Regions from separate parts of the Sedimentibacter sp. MB31-C6 genome, predicted to be linked through region 2. Evidence: riboswitches for the same ligand, from Rfam matches in the RefSeq annotation. Region 2 holds a riboswitch; the other holds the start of a gene.
The links. A riboswitch is a leader RNA that binds a small molecule or an ion and turns the genes downstream of it on or off. The one in region 2 is predicted to bind cyclic di-GMP.

Region 1 (8,496 bases), 1.5 Mb from region 2:
TCTTTGGAAACATTCTCATTGACAAAAGTTTTATTGTATATCTGTTCTAACAAATAACCTAATTCTCTTGGTACAATCACATTTTCTTTTCCCTCTTTTTGAGCACTTTCATCAAATAAAAGTCGATTAATTTTAGTATCTAATAACCCAATTTCATCAAATCCTTTGTTTAATTTTTCAATATTAAAATGTTTAATTAGAACATTAGTCGCAGTATTATCACTTAATGCAATCATAAGTTTGCATAACGTTCTCACATCTACATTAGGCTCGTCAGTAAATAAGTTTAATGCACCGCAACTTGGCATTTTATCACTATTTTTTACAGTTAATATTTCAGATAGGTTAACATTTTCCAATGCAGATTCACGAAATATCTCAGCCAAAATTGGAAGCTTTATTACACTAGCAGCCAAAAATGTATCATTTTCATTATAACATATTTCTTCGCCAGTAATGAGATTTTTATAATAAAAACCAATTTTACCTTTTGCAGTATTCAATTTTTCTAATATCCTAGTTTTCATAGTTTTCCTCCAATTATAATTTTTACCTTTAAATCATGTTGTACCGGTTGTCTCGGTTGTCCCGGGACGCATGCAATGCGTCCCCTACGTTTGTGTTGTATTTCCAATACGTATTCCAATGCGTCCCAATATCACGACCATTTTCATTTTCAATGTAGGGTATGCATTGTATGCATACCGCCACGGGTCGTGTTATATTGATTTAATCGTGTTGATTTGGTTTGTCCCGGGACGCATGCAATGCGTCCCCTACGTTTGTGTTGTATTTCCAATACGTATTCCAATGCGTCCCATTATTCGTCACAACAATATGTTAATTTCGTTTTCAATACGCAACGTAATGTGTTCCAATATTCATGCCAATATCACGTTAACTTTCATTTTCAATGTAGGGTATGCATTGTATGCATACCGCGGCGGGATGTGTTATGTGTTAAATTAATGAAATTAGATTATTTCTTGCTTTTATTAAAAAATCTAATGGTAGAAGTTTTTTATCTTCTTCGAATGGATAGGTTTCCATTGAAAAACTTTTACATTTTGTTTCTTTAATTATATTTATTATTTTCTGCCAATTAACATGACCTGTACCTGGAATCCAATGTCTATCGCATAGACCATCATTATCTGAAAGGTGGACGCATAACAATATATCTTTCCATTTGTCTAATATATCACCATTGCTTTGTCCATTTACGAAATCATGGGATGAATCATAACAAAACCCTATATAATTAGACTTAAATTCATTTAATATAAAATCAGTATAATGAAACATTTGAGTGTTTTCAAATGCTACCTTAATTTTAATATCTTCTGCAACTTTTACTATATTTTCAAATGATTTATATCCCGCTGTATAGTTTAATTCAATATTATTTCCCTGTGTGTTATGCATAACAACTGTATCTACACCAGAATTTTTACATTCATATAACCATTTAATAATTTTATTTGTATGTATTTCTCTTTTGTTTTCATCTTCATTCCAAAGCAAATTTATATCATCAAAAGGTAAATGTACATTATCTAATTTTAAATCATATGAATAAACTATATTTCTTAACTTTTTTCTATTTATATATGTAGGATAAGTTTCATCTTCCCACCATAACATTACATAGTCATAACCTGCTTCTTTTATTAATTTAATTCTTTCTTCAAAGGGTAATATATATCCAAACCAATGAAAAATTCCTGTTTCATTCATTGAATGCTCCTTAATATGTCAAGATTATTATTTCAATTATAGCTGTACTATGTAATTATAACAAGTCAAAATTATAATTTTTTCAGAAAGAAAGAACTACCTTGCTTTTAGCAAGATAGCTCCAAATTAAAAATACATAGTATTAGGAGAACAATTCCATGAAATCGATTGCAAATTAGGAATTAAAAAAACTCTGATTGTATGCCAAACAGAGCTAATACACTTATTATTATGTATTCGCAATTTTGGCGACCCGGCTACCATGGTTTATAAAACCTTAAGGCCCGTGGCTTTGCGTCCTCGACTTTCATCGAGTTTGCCTTTATCAATATGCTAGTTTATTCCAATTCAATTGTATTCCTTTATGAAGCATTTGTCAATACTATTTATAACATTTTATTAATTTTTTTACATTTAAAGTAATTTAATCCCATTATCTCTATCTGTTTACTTTAACGAAATACTTTGAAACTAATTTTTCTGGTTTTATAGGCCTACTGAAATAATATCCCTGCATAATGTCACAATTAATACTATTTAAAATATCAACTTGTTCTTTTGTTTCAACGCCTTCTGCTATTACTTCTAAACCTAACTTATGAACTAAATCTATTATACCTTCTACTATTATTCTATTTTTATTATATTTTATATTATTAATAAATGATTTATCAATTTTTATATAATTAAATGTTTTAGAGTAATTTATGAGATATTTATACGTATTATATCCTGTTCCATAATCATCTAATGATACTTTGATTCCATAATCTTTTATTTCATTAATCTTACTAAATACATTTTGTTCATCTTCTATAATTGTTCTCTCTGTTAATTCAAATTCTAAACACGAAGGTTCTAAATCATATAACTTAATATATTTTTTTGTAAATTTTAAAATTGAGTCATCATTTAAATCTCTTGATGAAAGGTTAATTGAAACATTTGTTTCTATACCTTTTTCTTTCCATACATTCAGTTGGTATATAGCATGTTTTATTACCCATTTTGTAACTTCATTAATAAAGCCTGCTTCTTCTGCTATATTAATTAATTGAGCAATAGATAAATTATTTTTTGAGTTATCATTCCATCTTAAAAGAGCTTCTACTCCTTCTATTTGATTTATCATATTAATTTTAGGCTGATATACTAAAGTAAATTCATCGTTTTGCAAAGCATCATAAAGTGTAACTAGTGTATTATAGTATTTTTCGCTTTCTATAGCTAAATTGTTATCATAAATTATTATTTCTCTTTGAGTAATATTTGCCTGTTCTAAAGCTCTATCCAATTTATATAGAATATCTTTCACACTATCACTATATGGTGGGAAAGATACTATACCCCCCTTTATAATAATTGATATTGGAAGATTATTTATATAAATTGGTGTTTTAGTTTTAGCAGCAAATTCCTTAGCTAATGAATAGGCCATATCAGAATTTATATCAGGTATGACTATTACAAATTTACTTGTATCTATTGAATAGATACTACCTGTAGGAAAAAAGTCTACTACCTTGTCCATTAATGCAGAAAAAGTATATTGACCCGTTTCAAAATCAACATATCTATTTATCATTTCCAAGTTTTCAAGTTTAAATATAATTATAGAAAAATTATTTTGATTTCTTGAATTAATAATTTGATTTATGTCATGTTTGAATTTATTAACATTTGGATATCCAGTATTTATATCTTCATAAGCTTTTTTTCTTTCTATATCATTTATACTTTTAATATGTTCAACTAGAAAACCAACAACTAAAACTATTGCTACAAACATAAATATTCGCAAAATCCAAGCACCAGCAGGCTGCGTTAATCCATTTAAAGGCATAAAGGGTCCAACTGTTAATCCTGATATAATAGAAAAAAATATGCCTCCCTTAGTACCAAATATAAACACAGCTAATAAAATAGGAATATAAAATAACTGTATTAAAGAACTCATTAATCCATCAGTTAAATATATAATTCCTCCAATTATAAAGATGCAAAATAATATTATGATACTCCATACTAAGTTAAATATAAAGTTATGATTTCTTGAACTTGTTAGATATTTCAATTGTTCAATCTTCATTGTATACTCTCCATAATTTAATTTTAGTTGTATGCATTATCATCAATGTCATTTTGTTTGTTTTTCTCAATTTTTGTTTATTTCTACCTTAATTACAGGTATACTTATTAATCTAATACCCATCTTTTAAGAATTATAACAGATTTTTATTATTTAAGTTAAATAAATCTGTTATTATGCAAATAGTAACAATTATTTGAATATATTGGTAAATTAATACACCCTATTTTAGCATATATTATATTATTCGTTAATTTTATAGGAAAAACTAGGGTATAATTAAAAAGCCTTCATTTTAATCTACTAAAATGAAGGCTTAACAGAAATGTCCAGCTGAATTGTTTTTGCTAGCGCTTAGATTAACAAGTATTAATGAAGTTTTTATTAAAGTGCTGTTCCTGGATTTAATATATTGTTGGGATCAAATACATTTTTTATTGCTTTCATAAGACTTAATTCTTTTTCTGAAAATTGAATTTTCAATTTATCGTTCCTTACTTTTCCAATACCATGTTCTCCTGTAATTGCTCCTTCGCATTCTACTACTAATTTAAAAATTTCATCTGCTAAATTATCATAGTTTTCTGGTTTTTGTGCATCTTCTGTTTGAATACTGTTATGCATATTACCATCACCTATATGTCCTATAGTTGAAATTTCAACATTATACTTTGTAGCTATTTTAGAAATACCCTGCATATATTTTGCTAAATTTTTAATAGGAACAGCCGCATCTATGGCATCTACTAAGTTTTTTTGCATACTTGGATATACATGGCTTCTAATTTCCAAAAGTGTACGTTGTTCTTTTGTGCTTTCTGCTACAAAACTTTCTATTGCATTATTTTCTTCACATATTCCTACAATCATCTCATACATTTCATATAAATCATCTTCTTTTCTTTCTGAAACAATAAAATATAAATCAACATTTCCAACACTTGAAGGCCATGTCATACCTATATCTTCAGCAGCTCTTAAAATAGAGCTTTTTTCCATATACTCAATAGCCAAGGGTTTTATTCCATTTTTAAATATTTCAGTCACAGCTTTAACTGCATCACTTTCATCATTAAATGAAACTAATAAACTACCTGAATATTTGTCTTTAGGTTTAAGTGCTAATGTAGCCTTTGTTACAATGCCTAATATACCTTCACTACCTATTATTAGATTCTTCAAATCTAAACCTGCATTGTTTTTAATTAACTTTCCACCTAAATAAATAATTTCTCCAGTAGGTAAAACCACCTCTAATCCTTTGACCTGTTCTCTCATAACACCATATCTTACAGCTCTAACACCGCCTGCATTCATGACTATCATACCACCTACTTGAGCGCCTTCATCTCCTGGGTGAATTGGAAAGTACAAACTATCGTGTTGATTAAACAATTCAACGATGTCAAGTAATGTTGCACCTGCTTCACATTCTACTGTTAATGAAGATTCATCTACTTCTATAATTTTGTTCATTCTTTCCATGGATATAATAATGCTTGGCATAATAGTAACTGCTGCTCCTGACAAACTAGTGCCACCGCCTCTAGCAACTACAGTTAATTTTTGGTCATTGGCATATTTTATAATTTGTGATATTTCCTCTGTGTTTGCAGGTTTTACTACAACACAATCTGTACACACTTTAGGTTTCATAGCTTTTTCTGTTTCGTCCTCACAGTAACTGCTAACTTTATCGGTATCAGTTACTACCCATTCGTTTCCCACAATTTGTTGCATTTTTTTTATTATTTGATCATTCATTTTAACCCTCCATTTTTCAATGTATATGTGTTAATCAACATTCCCAATGTATGTTTGCATTTTATGCAAACCGCGGGACACATTCAATGCGTCCCCTACGATTATTGACGAATTTCACATGTTATTTCCGACGTTGTGTTTGTTTTTTATTTCATTTATCAATTCAGGGATAATTTTAAACATATCCCCTATTATCGAATAGTCAGCTATATTTATTATTGGTGCTGACGGGTCGTTGTTTATTGCTATTATAGTATCTGAATCTTTCATCCCAGCAACATGCTGCGGTGCTCCTGATATTCCACAAGCAACATATATTGTAGGCTTAACTCTGTTTCCACTATACCCTACTTGATGTGCTTTTGAAATAATTCCTGTTTCAACTAATGCTCTAGAGGCTCCTACTTTTCCTCCTAATAATTCTGCTAGTTCTTCAATCATTTTCAAATCTTCTAAACTTTTCAAAGATGCTCCAACAGCTACTACTACATTTGCATCAGCTAAATTTATGTCTTCATTTGAAATTTCTTCTATTATTTCAACTAAATTATTTTCTAATTTAATAGATTGTACTTTAACTATTTCTCCGATTCGGCTTTCATCTCTTTCTGCTTCATCAAATTCCTTATATCTAACTGTAGCCATTTGAGGATAATTATCTGACTTAATATGAGCTAATATATTTTCGCTAAAAGCTGGTCTTATTTGAATTAATTTTCCATCTTCATCTATTTGCAAATCTGTACAATCCGCAGTTAATCCAGTTTCTAGAACTGCAGCTATTCTAGGAGCTAAACTTCTACCAAATGTTGTTGCTCCAAATAAGCAAATTTCTGGTTTAATTTCTTCAATAATTTTTACTAAATTTTGAGAGTATATTAATTCATCTGGTTTATTAAAAACTTCATCTTCAATATGGTATACTTTATCTGCTCCTCTGTAAATTAATTCATCAGTGTCTATATCCTTTGAGCCTAATACAACTGTATATAACCCACATTTTAGTTTTGATGCCAATAATTTTCCTTTTCCTAGCAACTCATATGAAACTTTGTGTATGTTATTATTCTTTTGCTCAGCAAAAATTATAATTCCATTGTATTCTTTCTCTGTCATGATTTCCTCCTATTGCAACACTTTGTTTTCTTTTAGAACATTCAATATTTCTGAAATGTATATATCATTATCTCTATATACTTTTCCGTCTCTTTTATTTTGAGAAGGTATTTCTATCTTTTTAACTTTTGTTGCTGAGCCATTAATTCCTATTTTCGTTTCATCTAGTATTTCTTTCAATTCTTCAAAATTCCATTTAGTTATCTCTGCTTTTCTTGCTTTCATCTTATTTTTGAATGATGGAAGTCTAGGTGTGTTCACATCTTTAGTAACGGTTATTAATATTGGAAATTTCCCCCGCTTTAAATATAATCCTTCCCATACATTACTAACAACATCAATATTATTTAGAGTATAGTCTTTTATACATTCAACATTGCTAATATGTGGTATCCCTAGACATCCAGCTATTTCAGGTCCTACTTGTCCAGTATCACCATCAACAGTTTGTATTCCCGCTATTACTAAATCATAGTTACCTATTTTTTTAATTGCTGCAGATAATATATTTGCTGTAGCTTTAACATCAGAGCCTCCAAACTTACTATCACTTAGAAGTATTCCTTCATGTGCTCCTCTTGCTATAGCTTCTTTTAATGATTCTTCTGCCTGTGGAGGTCCCATGGATAAAGCTATTACTTCAGCTTCTGTCTTTTCGCTTATTTGCAGTGCTGTTTCTAATGCATTTAAATCAAATGGATTGATTTCTGTTCCAGCTGACGCCCTGTTTATTCGTCCTTTTTCTTTGTCAAATTTAACTTTTTCCATATCGGGTACTTGTTTAATAAGTACTATGATTTTCATGTCTAATTCCTCCTGTTTTAAGTGCTCTAAACTCGTTCTCTTATTCGTTCTCTTGAGTCAATTTTTGATTTCCTTTTTTCATTCCTACTATAATAAATGGGAACAATACTACGAATATTGAGAAATATCCTAAATACTTATATCCTATATTAACTATAGAGGCAATTCCAAATGTTGATACTAATACGTCTAAAATCAACATCCCTAATACGATTAATATATTTCTTGATTTTTCTTGTTTTATTTTATTTACCAAATATTCTTTATTTCCATATCTAGCAACAAGTGAAAACGCAAATGCTATAATTGTTGACAAAGATGCCATTATTACGAATATAACATACACAGTTTCTAATATGGGCAATCCTAACTGCTGAACTATATAATAGTTTGGTAATAAACTGTTAATTGATTCAGGTTGATAAGCATAGTTTACTAACACGATAGCAACTAGCATCACTGTGTTCAATATTGTTCCTAGCGTTGCAGATTTAATTGAATCATTCTTACTTTTTAATCCTTGGGAAACTGAAATGCAATTTCCTATAATTCCAGTTGATTGGAAGCCTGCATATGTTATTGCCAACCAAATTCCTCCGAATAATGAGTAATCAGCAACTGATGTATTAGCCAAATTTGTACTGATTGCACTTCCGTTAGCTTTAATTCCCAAGAAAACAATTAAACCGATAACTACAAGTATTCCAACTGTTAGGGCTGTAGATGCAGCTTTCACTATTTCAGCTCCATAAATAACTAATATTACAGATATTAAAACCATTAATATAGTTCCAATCCAAATATTTAACCCAAAGTATTGTTCTAATAACTGAGCACTAGTTGCAATACAAAGGCCTGGTGCTAATAGCGACGTTACAAGGAATGATATTTCAAAAAATGCGCTAAATAATTTTTCGTGAGGATGAAAAAATTTATTAGTAAATGTTTTAAAATCATGTATCTCATGGACCCTAGAATATTCTATT
Region 2 (8,496 bases):
ATAAATATGGGATATAAAACTGGTGAATTAGATACAGTTATGGATAAGCTCACAACAATACTTGAAAACGAAGTAGAACAAAGAATCACTAACAATGTAGCCCTAATAGAACCTATACTTGTAGGATTTTTATCTATCGCAATAGGTGTTATACTTATTTCTGTTATGCTACCACTAATGAACATAATGGCAAGCATCGGTTAAATTGAAGGGATGTTAAATGTGAGAAAGTCAAAAATTTTAAATGTTATTATTTTATTATTAATTGTTGCCTTTTTATTCTTTGGCACTAATATTACAAAAAAATCTAACGAAGAAAACAAATTTGTTATATTAGAGGAAGCAATAATTAGAGGTGCTATACAGTGTTATGCTATTGAAGGATTTTATCCACCTAATATTGAATATTTAGAAAGTAATTACGGTTTAATAATTGACCATGAAAAATATTATGTTAGTTATATTGCTTTTGCTTCGAATATAATTCCAGAAATCAAAGTATTTTTAAAATAAGGAATATATTCTATTCAACGGAGGAAAAATATGAAAAAAAATAGTACAAACCAATTTTCTATACATTTCATATTTGTTATGCTCCTTTTCTTAACTATAGTCATTTTATCTGTTATGATAATTATTTTAGGTAGTGATATATATACTAATATAAAAGATGAAAGAGATAGTAATTATGAAATTCGTGTTTCATTGTCATATATATCTAATAAATTGAGACAAGCAGATAATAGTAAATCCATTAATATAAAAACTATACATGAAACTCCTGCTATTGTTATAAATGAAACTTATGATAGTTTAAATTATGAAACATGGATTTACTATTATGATGGTTATTTATATGAAATTTTTATTGATGAAGGAACGGAATTCTCCTTATCTGATGGTATGAAGGTTTTAAAAATCGACAATTTTAGCATTTATAAGAAAAATGGCAATTTATACGAGTTTTCTATAAATAGCGGTGATTATAGTTCAGAATTAGTTTTATCTTTAAATTCTAACCAATTAGGTGGTGTTTCTATTGAAAAATAAATCATCTATAAATTTAGAAGTATCACTTATCGAAATAATATTGTCAATATTAATTTTCGCTATAGCAGCTGTAATTATTTTAAATTGCTTTGCAATTGCTAGATATACACAAATAAAATCCAATGATAAAACTATAGCATTAATGAAAATGCAAACAATTCTTGAATATATTAATTCATCAGAAACTGATAATGATACTCAAGAAATTTTAAATGAATTATTTGCTTATACAAATTTTAATGAAGAAACAAATCAATATTACTATGTAGTTTATTTTGATAGTAAATGGAATAGATGCAACGAAGAACAAATGGAATATACTATAATTATGGATATTACTAATAAGCAGTTACAATCAGGAATAATTAGCCACATAAATATATTTACTAAAAAGAGTGACCCTTATCCATTTATAGAAAATAATAATAGCATTGACTCCTTAGTTTCGATTTCAACTAAAAATTTTTATCCTGATTTTGAGGCAAGGAGGGCGTTACAATGAGATTAGGAGGATCCCTTGTTATAATAATATTTGTTGTTCTTTGTTTGATAATACTAGCAACATTATCTTTTACAACAACTTATTCAGATTTAAAATTATCAAATAAAACAGAAGATATTACTACAGATTATTATTACATGCATGGAAAGGCTAAAGAAAAACTTGCTAATATTAATGATAAGCTAACTATAGCTAATCTTAAATTACAAAATAAAAAAAATATAAATGTTTCAGAATCAGAAAATTTTAACTATTTAGCAATACAAGAGTTACAAAAAATAGACAGCATAACAATTATTAAAGAAAACAAAGATAACATTTATTCTGACTTTTATATTTCTTATGAAATTTTAGGAAACTTAAATCAAAAAATTAATGTGAAGTTAAATATTTTATATGATAGTACGATAGGAGAGCCTAGCTATGAAATAATTTCATGGACTCTATCCAATATTAAGCTCCCAAGTTACGACGAAGATACATACAATTTATGGGAAGGAATTAGCCAATGATTAATATTATTGATATATTAGTAAATGCTGTAGAAAAAAAAGCATCAGATATCTTTATAATTGCTGGACGACCAATATCATACAAGATTATGGGTGAAATTGTGTCCCAAAGTGATACGCCTCTAAACACAGATGATACATATGAAATTATAAAAGATATTTTAATTGCAGCAAACAAAGGAAACTTCGAAGAACTTACAGAAAATGGGGACATGGATTTTTCTTTTTCATTATCTAAATTAGGTAGGTTTAGAGTTAGTGCATATAAACAAAGAAATTCTTTTGCAGCTGTAATTAGAGTAGTACTTTTTGAATTACCAAATCCAACTGAATTAGGAATTCCAGATGCTTGCATGAATTTATATAAAAAAACAAAAGGTCTTGTTTTAGTTACTGGACCTGCTGGTAGCGGCAAATCAACAACACTTGCTTGTATTATAGATAAAATAAATAGGCAACGAAATTGCCATATAATGACATTTGAAGATCCAATAGAGTTTTTACATAAACACAAAAAATCAATTATAAGCCAAAGAGAAATATCTACTGATTTCAAAAGCTATATTTCATCACTTAAATCTGCCCTTAGACAAGCTCCTGATGTTATATTAATAGGAGAAATGAGAGATTTAGAAACTATAGAAATAGCTCTAACCGCTGCTGAAACAGGACATTTGGTTTTTTCTACATTACACACTATTGGTGCTGCAAATACCATTGATCGCATTATAGATGTATTTCCATCAAATCAACAAAGACAAATAAGAATACAACTATCAATGCAACTTCAAGCAGTAATATCACAACAATTAATACCTTCTTCTACATGTGGTCGAGCAGCTGCCTTTGAAATAATGATAGTAAATAATGCAATATCTAATTTAATCAGAGAATCAAAGATTCATCAAATAAATAATGTTATATACTCATCAGAAACAAAAGGTATGAAACCAATGGATACAAGCATAGTTGAACTTTTCAAAAATAATCTAATTAGTAAAGAAGATGCTATAAAATACTCAACAGACCCAGATTCTATTATTAAACAATTGTAATTATATAGGAAAGGAGAACTTTCCTATATAATAAAAATACCCTGTTGTCTAACAGGGTATTAATATTCAAAATACTTAGTATAATATTTACTATCAGTTAACTTTTTAGTGTATTCTATCATTTTGGGACTATTAGATTGTTTCGCTGTAGATGCTATGGTACTATCCATTAATTTCCATTGACGACCGTCAAAATACATCTCATTTAATTTAATCCAACCTGTTTCCTCTGTATATACTTCATTCCATGCGTGTAGTACATCTAAATTAGAAGAATAACCAGTTACTAATTTTGTTGGTATAGACTGTGAACGTAGCATTGCTGCCATTATCGATGCATAATCAAAACAAATGCCTTTATTACTCTTAAGTATTTCATCTACTTCAGGCAAATATCCGCTTTCAACACTTTCAGCCTTTTTTGTATCATAAACGATATTAGTAATTATATAATCATAAATGACATCTATTTTATCAATATCTTCTTTTTTTTCTTTTGTTAATTCTTCTGCTTTTTTTACAGTTTCAGAATCATTTTTATATTTTACATATTGATTTGAAACAAGGAATGGAGAATTTTCATTATCTAAAGTTACCTTAATGTTTGCAGTCTGCTTGATACTGTATTTGTTTCCTGTTATATTTTCAAATATTTTAATTTTATATGTACCATTTCCCATTTGTAAAGGATATGTTTCATAATCACCTTTATTATTCAAATCATATGTATACTTTCCTGTATCTTTTTCAATAATTACTTTTAATTTTTTCGTAGTTTCCTTTAAATACCTTATTTTAACATAACCTTCTGAACTATGAGTAGCATCTATTTCTGACTTAGAACCCTTGTACACATTTTCTGCACCAAAACACATTGTATAAAGCGATAATATAAATATTGTTATAAATATTGTATATAATGTTATCTTTAGTTTCTTCACACAACCCACCCCTTTAACATAAAAATACTTCACTTAAATAGCAAAGCATTTTATATATGTATCAGAAATACATAGCAGCTGGCTATCATACCTTTTAGGCTTAGACCCTATAGCTTTGCGTCGTCTTCTTTAGAAAACTTTGCCTATTAATTTAAAATATAATATCACAATATGGTTAATTTTGTCAACTGTTATTTTAAACATGAAAAATACGGAATGCTAAGATTTAACATTCCGCATAATTCAATTTAAACTATGGCCATAATTTATTTGCTTTCATTCCGGTCCAGAGTTCTTCTCCACTTTCTTCATTGATAGTGTAATTATGACTGTTTGTTGCTTCCATTACAGCTTCATAGTACCAATCATCACTTGTCATATCTGGCCAGAATATAGCATCTGGATGTATATTTTCTTCTAAAACTGATCTTTCAAGAACATTGTTAATCAATGTCATTGATTCAGCTCTTGTAATATTTTGATCTGGTTTAAAAGTATTATCAAGATAACCATTTATCCAACCTTTTATTTCAGAAGAATTTATATAATCCTCTGCCCAGTGACCATATATATCAGTAAACTTACTAGTACTACTTGATTCTAGTTTATCAAACTTAGCTGCTATAGTTGCAAATTCTGCCCTAGTAATTGGTTCTGATGGTTTAAAGGTTCCATCTGGGTATCCATTCAATATACCAGCATTAGATAGTGTAGATATTGCGCGATTTGACCATCTATCAGATGATATATCTGTAAATGAATTTGTATCACTCAATAAGCTATCTCTGCTATCATCAGTCAATAATCTATAGAAAATCATTGCCACTTCTTCTCTGGTTATACTATTAAGAGGTCTTATATCTCCCTCAGGATAACCTATAATATAAGCAAAGTGATCTAATTTTTCTAAGTCTGCCAATGGTACTTCTGGATCTTCGATGATTACAGGTTTTTTACGACCACCATTACTAGATTTATTTCTATCGTAGAAGAATTTATAAGTAGTATCCTTAACTTCTTCGATTACTTCTTTTTCTATTATTTCTGTCGTAATTGCTGAACCACTTGTTGATGTTGTATCAGGTATTTCAACAACTTCATATTCTATTGCTGTTCTTGTTGTCACATCTACAACTGTTTCATATCTAGAATATGTGTATCTTGTTCTATTACCCATTACTATATAAGTCTGTCTTTCATCTTCATTTAACTCTGTACCTGCAATACCTTGAGGTCCTTCTTCAGCATTATACTGATTAGTATTATATCCTGTTTCGTAATGCCATTCTATATTTATAGTATCATCTATATTAGGTGCTCTTACTTTGAATGTGTATGTTGTATTCTCTTCTGGATATACCGATGGCAATTCCGGCTTAGATATAATTTTATAACCAGATGGAATTTCTGGCCTAATATCTTCTGTTATTGAAGTACTCGTTGCTCCAGTATAATCCATTTTATATATTTGGTTTCCATTAGTATCTACAACTTCTACAGTTATTGTAACTTCGCCTAAAATTTTAGTGTAGTAGAAATCAATTACATTATTGTCTTCACCTAATTCTAGTGATTTGCTAGTAGGAGCTACCTTCACGTAACCCTCTACATCAATTGCACTTTCGGTTACTTTAGTACCATAAATTCCTGATTTAGTTACTGAATCAGCTACCGGTAAATTAGTTCCAAATTCTAAATAATTAACATTGTAACTTACTGCGTTGGCTGTATTGATAACCACAAAGCCTTCATAAAAATCTCCAGATATGTCAGTTCTATATCCATTCATATCCAATTCAGCTATTGTGTAATCAGAGTAATCATTTTCTCTGAAATCCCACCAATATTCGCCACCTTCATATAAAGGTAATTTGAAAGAATCGGTCCAATTATTATCTTCATTTAGTGTTAAGGTGTAATCAGTTGCTTCTCCATCGGAATCTAATAATACTATTGATACCTCGTCTCCTACAGGGCCATCCCATACTTTACTTACAGGTACATCTATAACCTCTATATTATATAATTGGAATCCGTCATATCCATAACCATAATTATTATTTACGAATTCATAAGTATAGTTATCTGGAACATCTTCTTCAATCGTATAATTTGAGTAATCAATAAATTCGTTATTAGAATCATACATCGGTACTATAAACGAGCCAAACCAATATCCATACTCATCAAGGCTTACAACTGCAGTAGAAACTCTTTCTTCATCTTCATTTAACAGATAAACAGTTATGCTTTCCGGTCTTGATGATGATGGAACTGTAGATAGTGACTTCAATTGTGGTAATTGAGTTTCGCCATCATACCATTGCTTCCATATGTTAAGTTCAACGGTTGCACCACTATCTTTTACAAAGTTGGCTGTATACACTAAATCTTCTGTTATTGTTGTTGCAAATGGCGTCGGTGTCCATCCGTCAAACTTATATCCAGAATCTGCTTCATATGTCGGTAATGTTGTTACTGCTGTGTTCCATGCAGTTCCATCTAATATATCTTCATATAATGTTGTTCCACTTATACTTCCATTTGCTCCTGCTTTAAATTCTACTGTATGCCATTGGTCTTCATCTTTTACAAAGTTGGCTGTATACACTAAGTCTTCTGTTATTGTTGTTGCAAATGGCGTCGGTGTCCATCCGTCAAACTTATATCCAGAATCTGCTTCATATGTCGGTAATGTTGTTACTGCTGTGTTCCATGCAGTTCCATCTAATATATCTTCATATAATGTTGTTCCACTTATACTTCCATTTGCTCCTGCTTTAAATTCTACTGTATGCCATTGGTCTTCATCTTTTACAAAGTTGGCTGTATACACTAAATCTTCTGTTATTGTTGTTGCAAATGGCGTCGGTGTCCATCCGTCAAACTTATATCCAGAATCTGCTTCATATGTCGGTAATGTTGTTACTGCCGTGTTCCATGCAGTTCCATCTAATATATCTTCATATAATGTTGTTCCACTTATACTTCCATTTGCTCCTGCTTTAAATTCTACTGTATGCCATTGGTCTTCATCTTTTACAAAGTTGGCTGTATACACTAAATCTTCTGTTATTGTTGTTGCAAATGGCGTCGGTGTCCATCCATCAAACTTATATCCAGAATCTGCTTCATATGTCGGTAATGTTGTTACTGCTGTGTTCCATGCAGTTCCATCTAATATATCTTCATATAATGTTGTTCCACTTATACTTCCATTTGCTCCTGCTTTAAATTCTACTGTATGCCATTGGTCTTCATCTTTTACAAAGTTGGCTGTATACACTAAGTCTTCTGTTATTGTTGTTGCAAATGGCGTCGGTGTCCATCCGTCAAACTTATATCCAGAATCTGCTTCATATGTCGGTAATGTTGTTACTGCTGTGTTCCATGCAGTTCCATCTAATATATCTTCATATAATGTTGTTCCACTTATACTTCCATTTGCTCCTGCTTCAAATGTTACTGTATTCCATTGGTCTTCATCTTTTACAAAGTTGGCTGTATACACTAAATCTTCTGTTATTGTTGTTGCAAATGGCGTCGGTGTCCATCCGTCAAACTTATATCCAGAATCTGCTTCATATGTCGGTAATGTTGTTACTGCTGTGTTCCATGCAGTTCCATCTAATATATCTTCATATAATGTTGTTCCACTTATACTTCCATTTGCTCCTGCTTCAAATGTTACTGTATTCCATTTACTTGTATCTTTTGCATTTTTTACAATAATTGACATACTATTATTATCTACAGAAACATTACTTGGATTACCAAGAAGCGTAATTCCATCTGGCCTTAGCTGTACATTAAATTGATCATTATTTACATAGCCTGCTGGCACAATAATCTCTTTAATTATGTAAGCACTACTATTTGATGTGTCAATAGTAAAAGAAAATTCATTTTTCCCAACACCTTCATTTGCTGGACCTTCAGCTACTCTTGCTGTTCCAGAACCTTGTTTATCAACTGCAAAGCTTGCACCCTCTAATGGATTCCCATTTTCGTCTACTTTTACAATTTTTCCATTAACTATAGGATTAGGTACATAAACTTTTGGTAAAATCGGAATATCCACATCATTGTATTCTGTACCTTCTGCATCTGTAAAAGTAATTTTAGCTGATTCATTAGTATTTAAGTCTGGTTCTTCTTCTGTTGCTGATTCTGAACTATAAACGCCTTCTTTAAGTTGGATCTTAAAACGAACTTCTACACCGGGTTGTGAAATTTCATTAAAATGTAGTTGTATTTCATCATTGCTACCAGCTAAACTGTTATAATATATAGGTTGTGAAGAGTCATGAGTTATATTCACCCATTCGTTATTGTTATTATCCACTGATACTGCATTACGATATTGAACTGCATCAGAATTCCCTATATTAAGTTTAAAGTTGTCACCTTCTACAACATCTGTTAAAGTAACATCA

Region 1: it holds a riboswitch for cyclic di-GMP, as region 2 does, so the genes downstream of both, U8307_RS10825 (sugar phosphate isomerase/epimerase family protein) here and U8307_RS03805 (transglutaminase-like domain-containing protein) in region 2, are expected to answer to the same signal.

What each region holds. Positions count from the first base shown of each region.
Region 1 is NZ_CP142396.1:2,280,714-2,289,209, reverse strand. Features, by position in the region: gene U8307_RS10830 (serine hydrolase) at 1-527, opposite strand, end outside; gene U8307_RS10825 (sugar phosphate isomerase/epimerase family protein) at 961-1,737, opposite strand; cyclic di-GMP riboswitch class I at 1,982-2,068, opposite strand; gene U8307_RS10820 (bifunctional diguanylate cyclase/phosphodiesterase) at 2,177-3,826, opposite strand; gene U8307_RS10815 (FAD-binding oxidoreductase) at 4,211-5,590, opposite strand; gene U8307_RS10810 (electron transfer flavoprotein subunit alpha/FixB family protein) at 5,705-6,706, opposite strand; gene U8307_RS10805 (electron transfer flavoprotein subunit beta/FixA family protein) at 6,716-7,510, opposite strand; gene U8307_RS10800 (YkvI family membrane protein) at 7,551-8,496, opposite strand, start outside.
Region 2 is NZ_CP142396.1:770,921-779,416, forward strand. Features, by position in the region: gene U8307_RS03775 (type II secretion system F family protein) at 1-204, shown strand, start outside; gene U8307_RS03780 (hypothetical protein) at 223-513, shown strand; gene U8307_RS03785 (DUF4860 domain-containing protein) at 544-1,050, shown strand; gene U8307_RS03790 (hypothetical protein) at 1,040-1,552, shown strand; gene U8307_RS03795 (hypothetical protein) at 1,549-2,064, shown strand; gene U8307_RS03800 (type IV pilus twitching motility protein PilT) at 2,064-3,119, shown strand; gene U8307_RS03805 (transglutaminase-like domain-containing protein) at 3,179-4,060, opposite strand; cyclic di-GMP riboswitch class I at 4,131-4,214, opposite strand; gene U8307_RS03810 (S-layer homology domain-containing protein) at 4,314-8,496, opposite strand, start outside.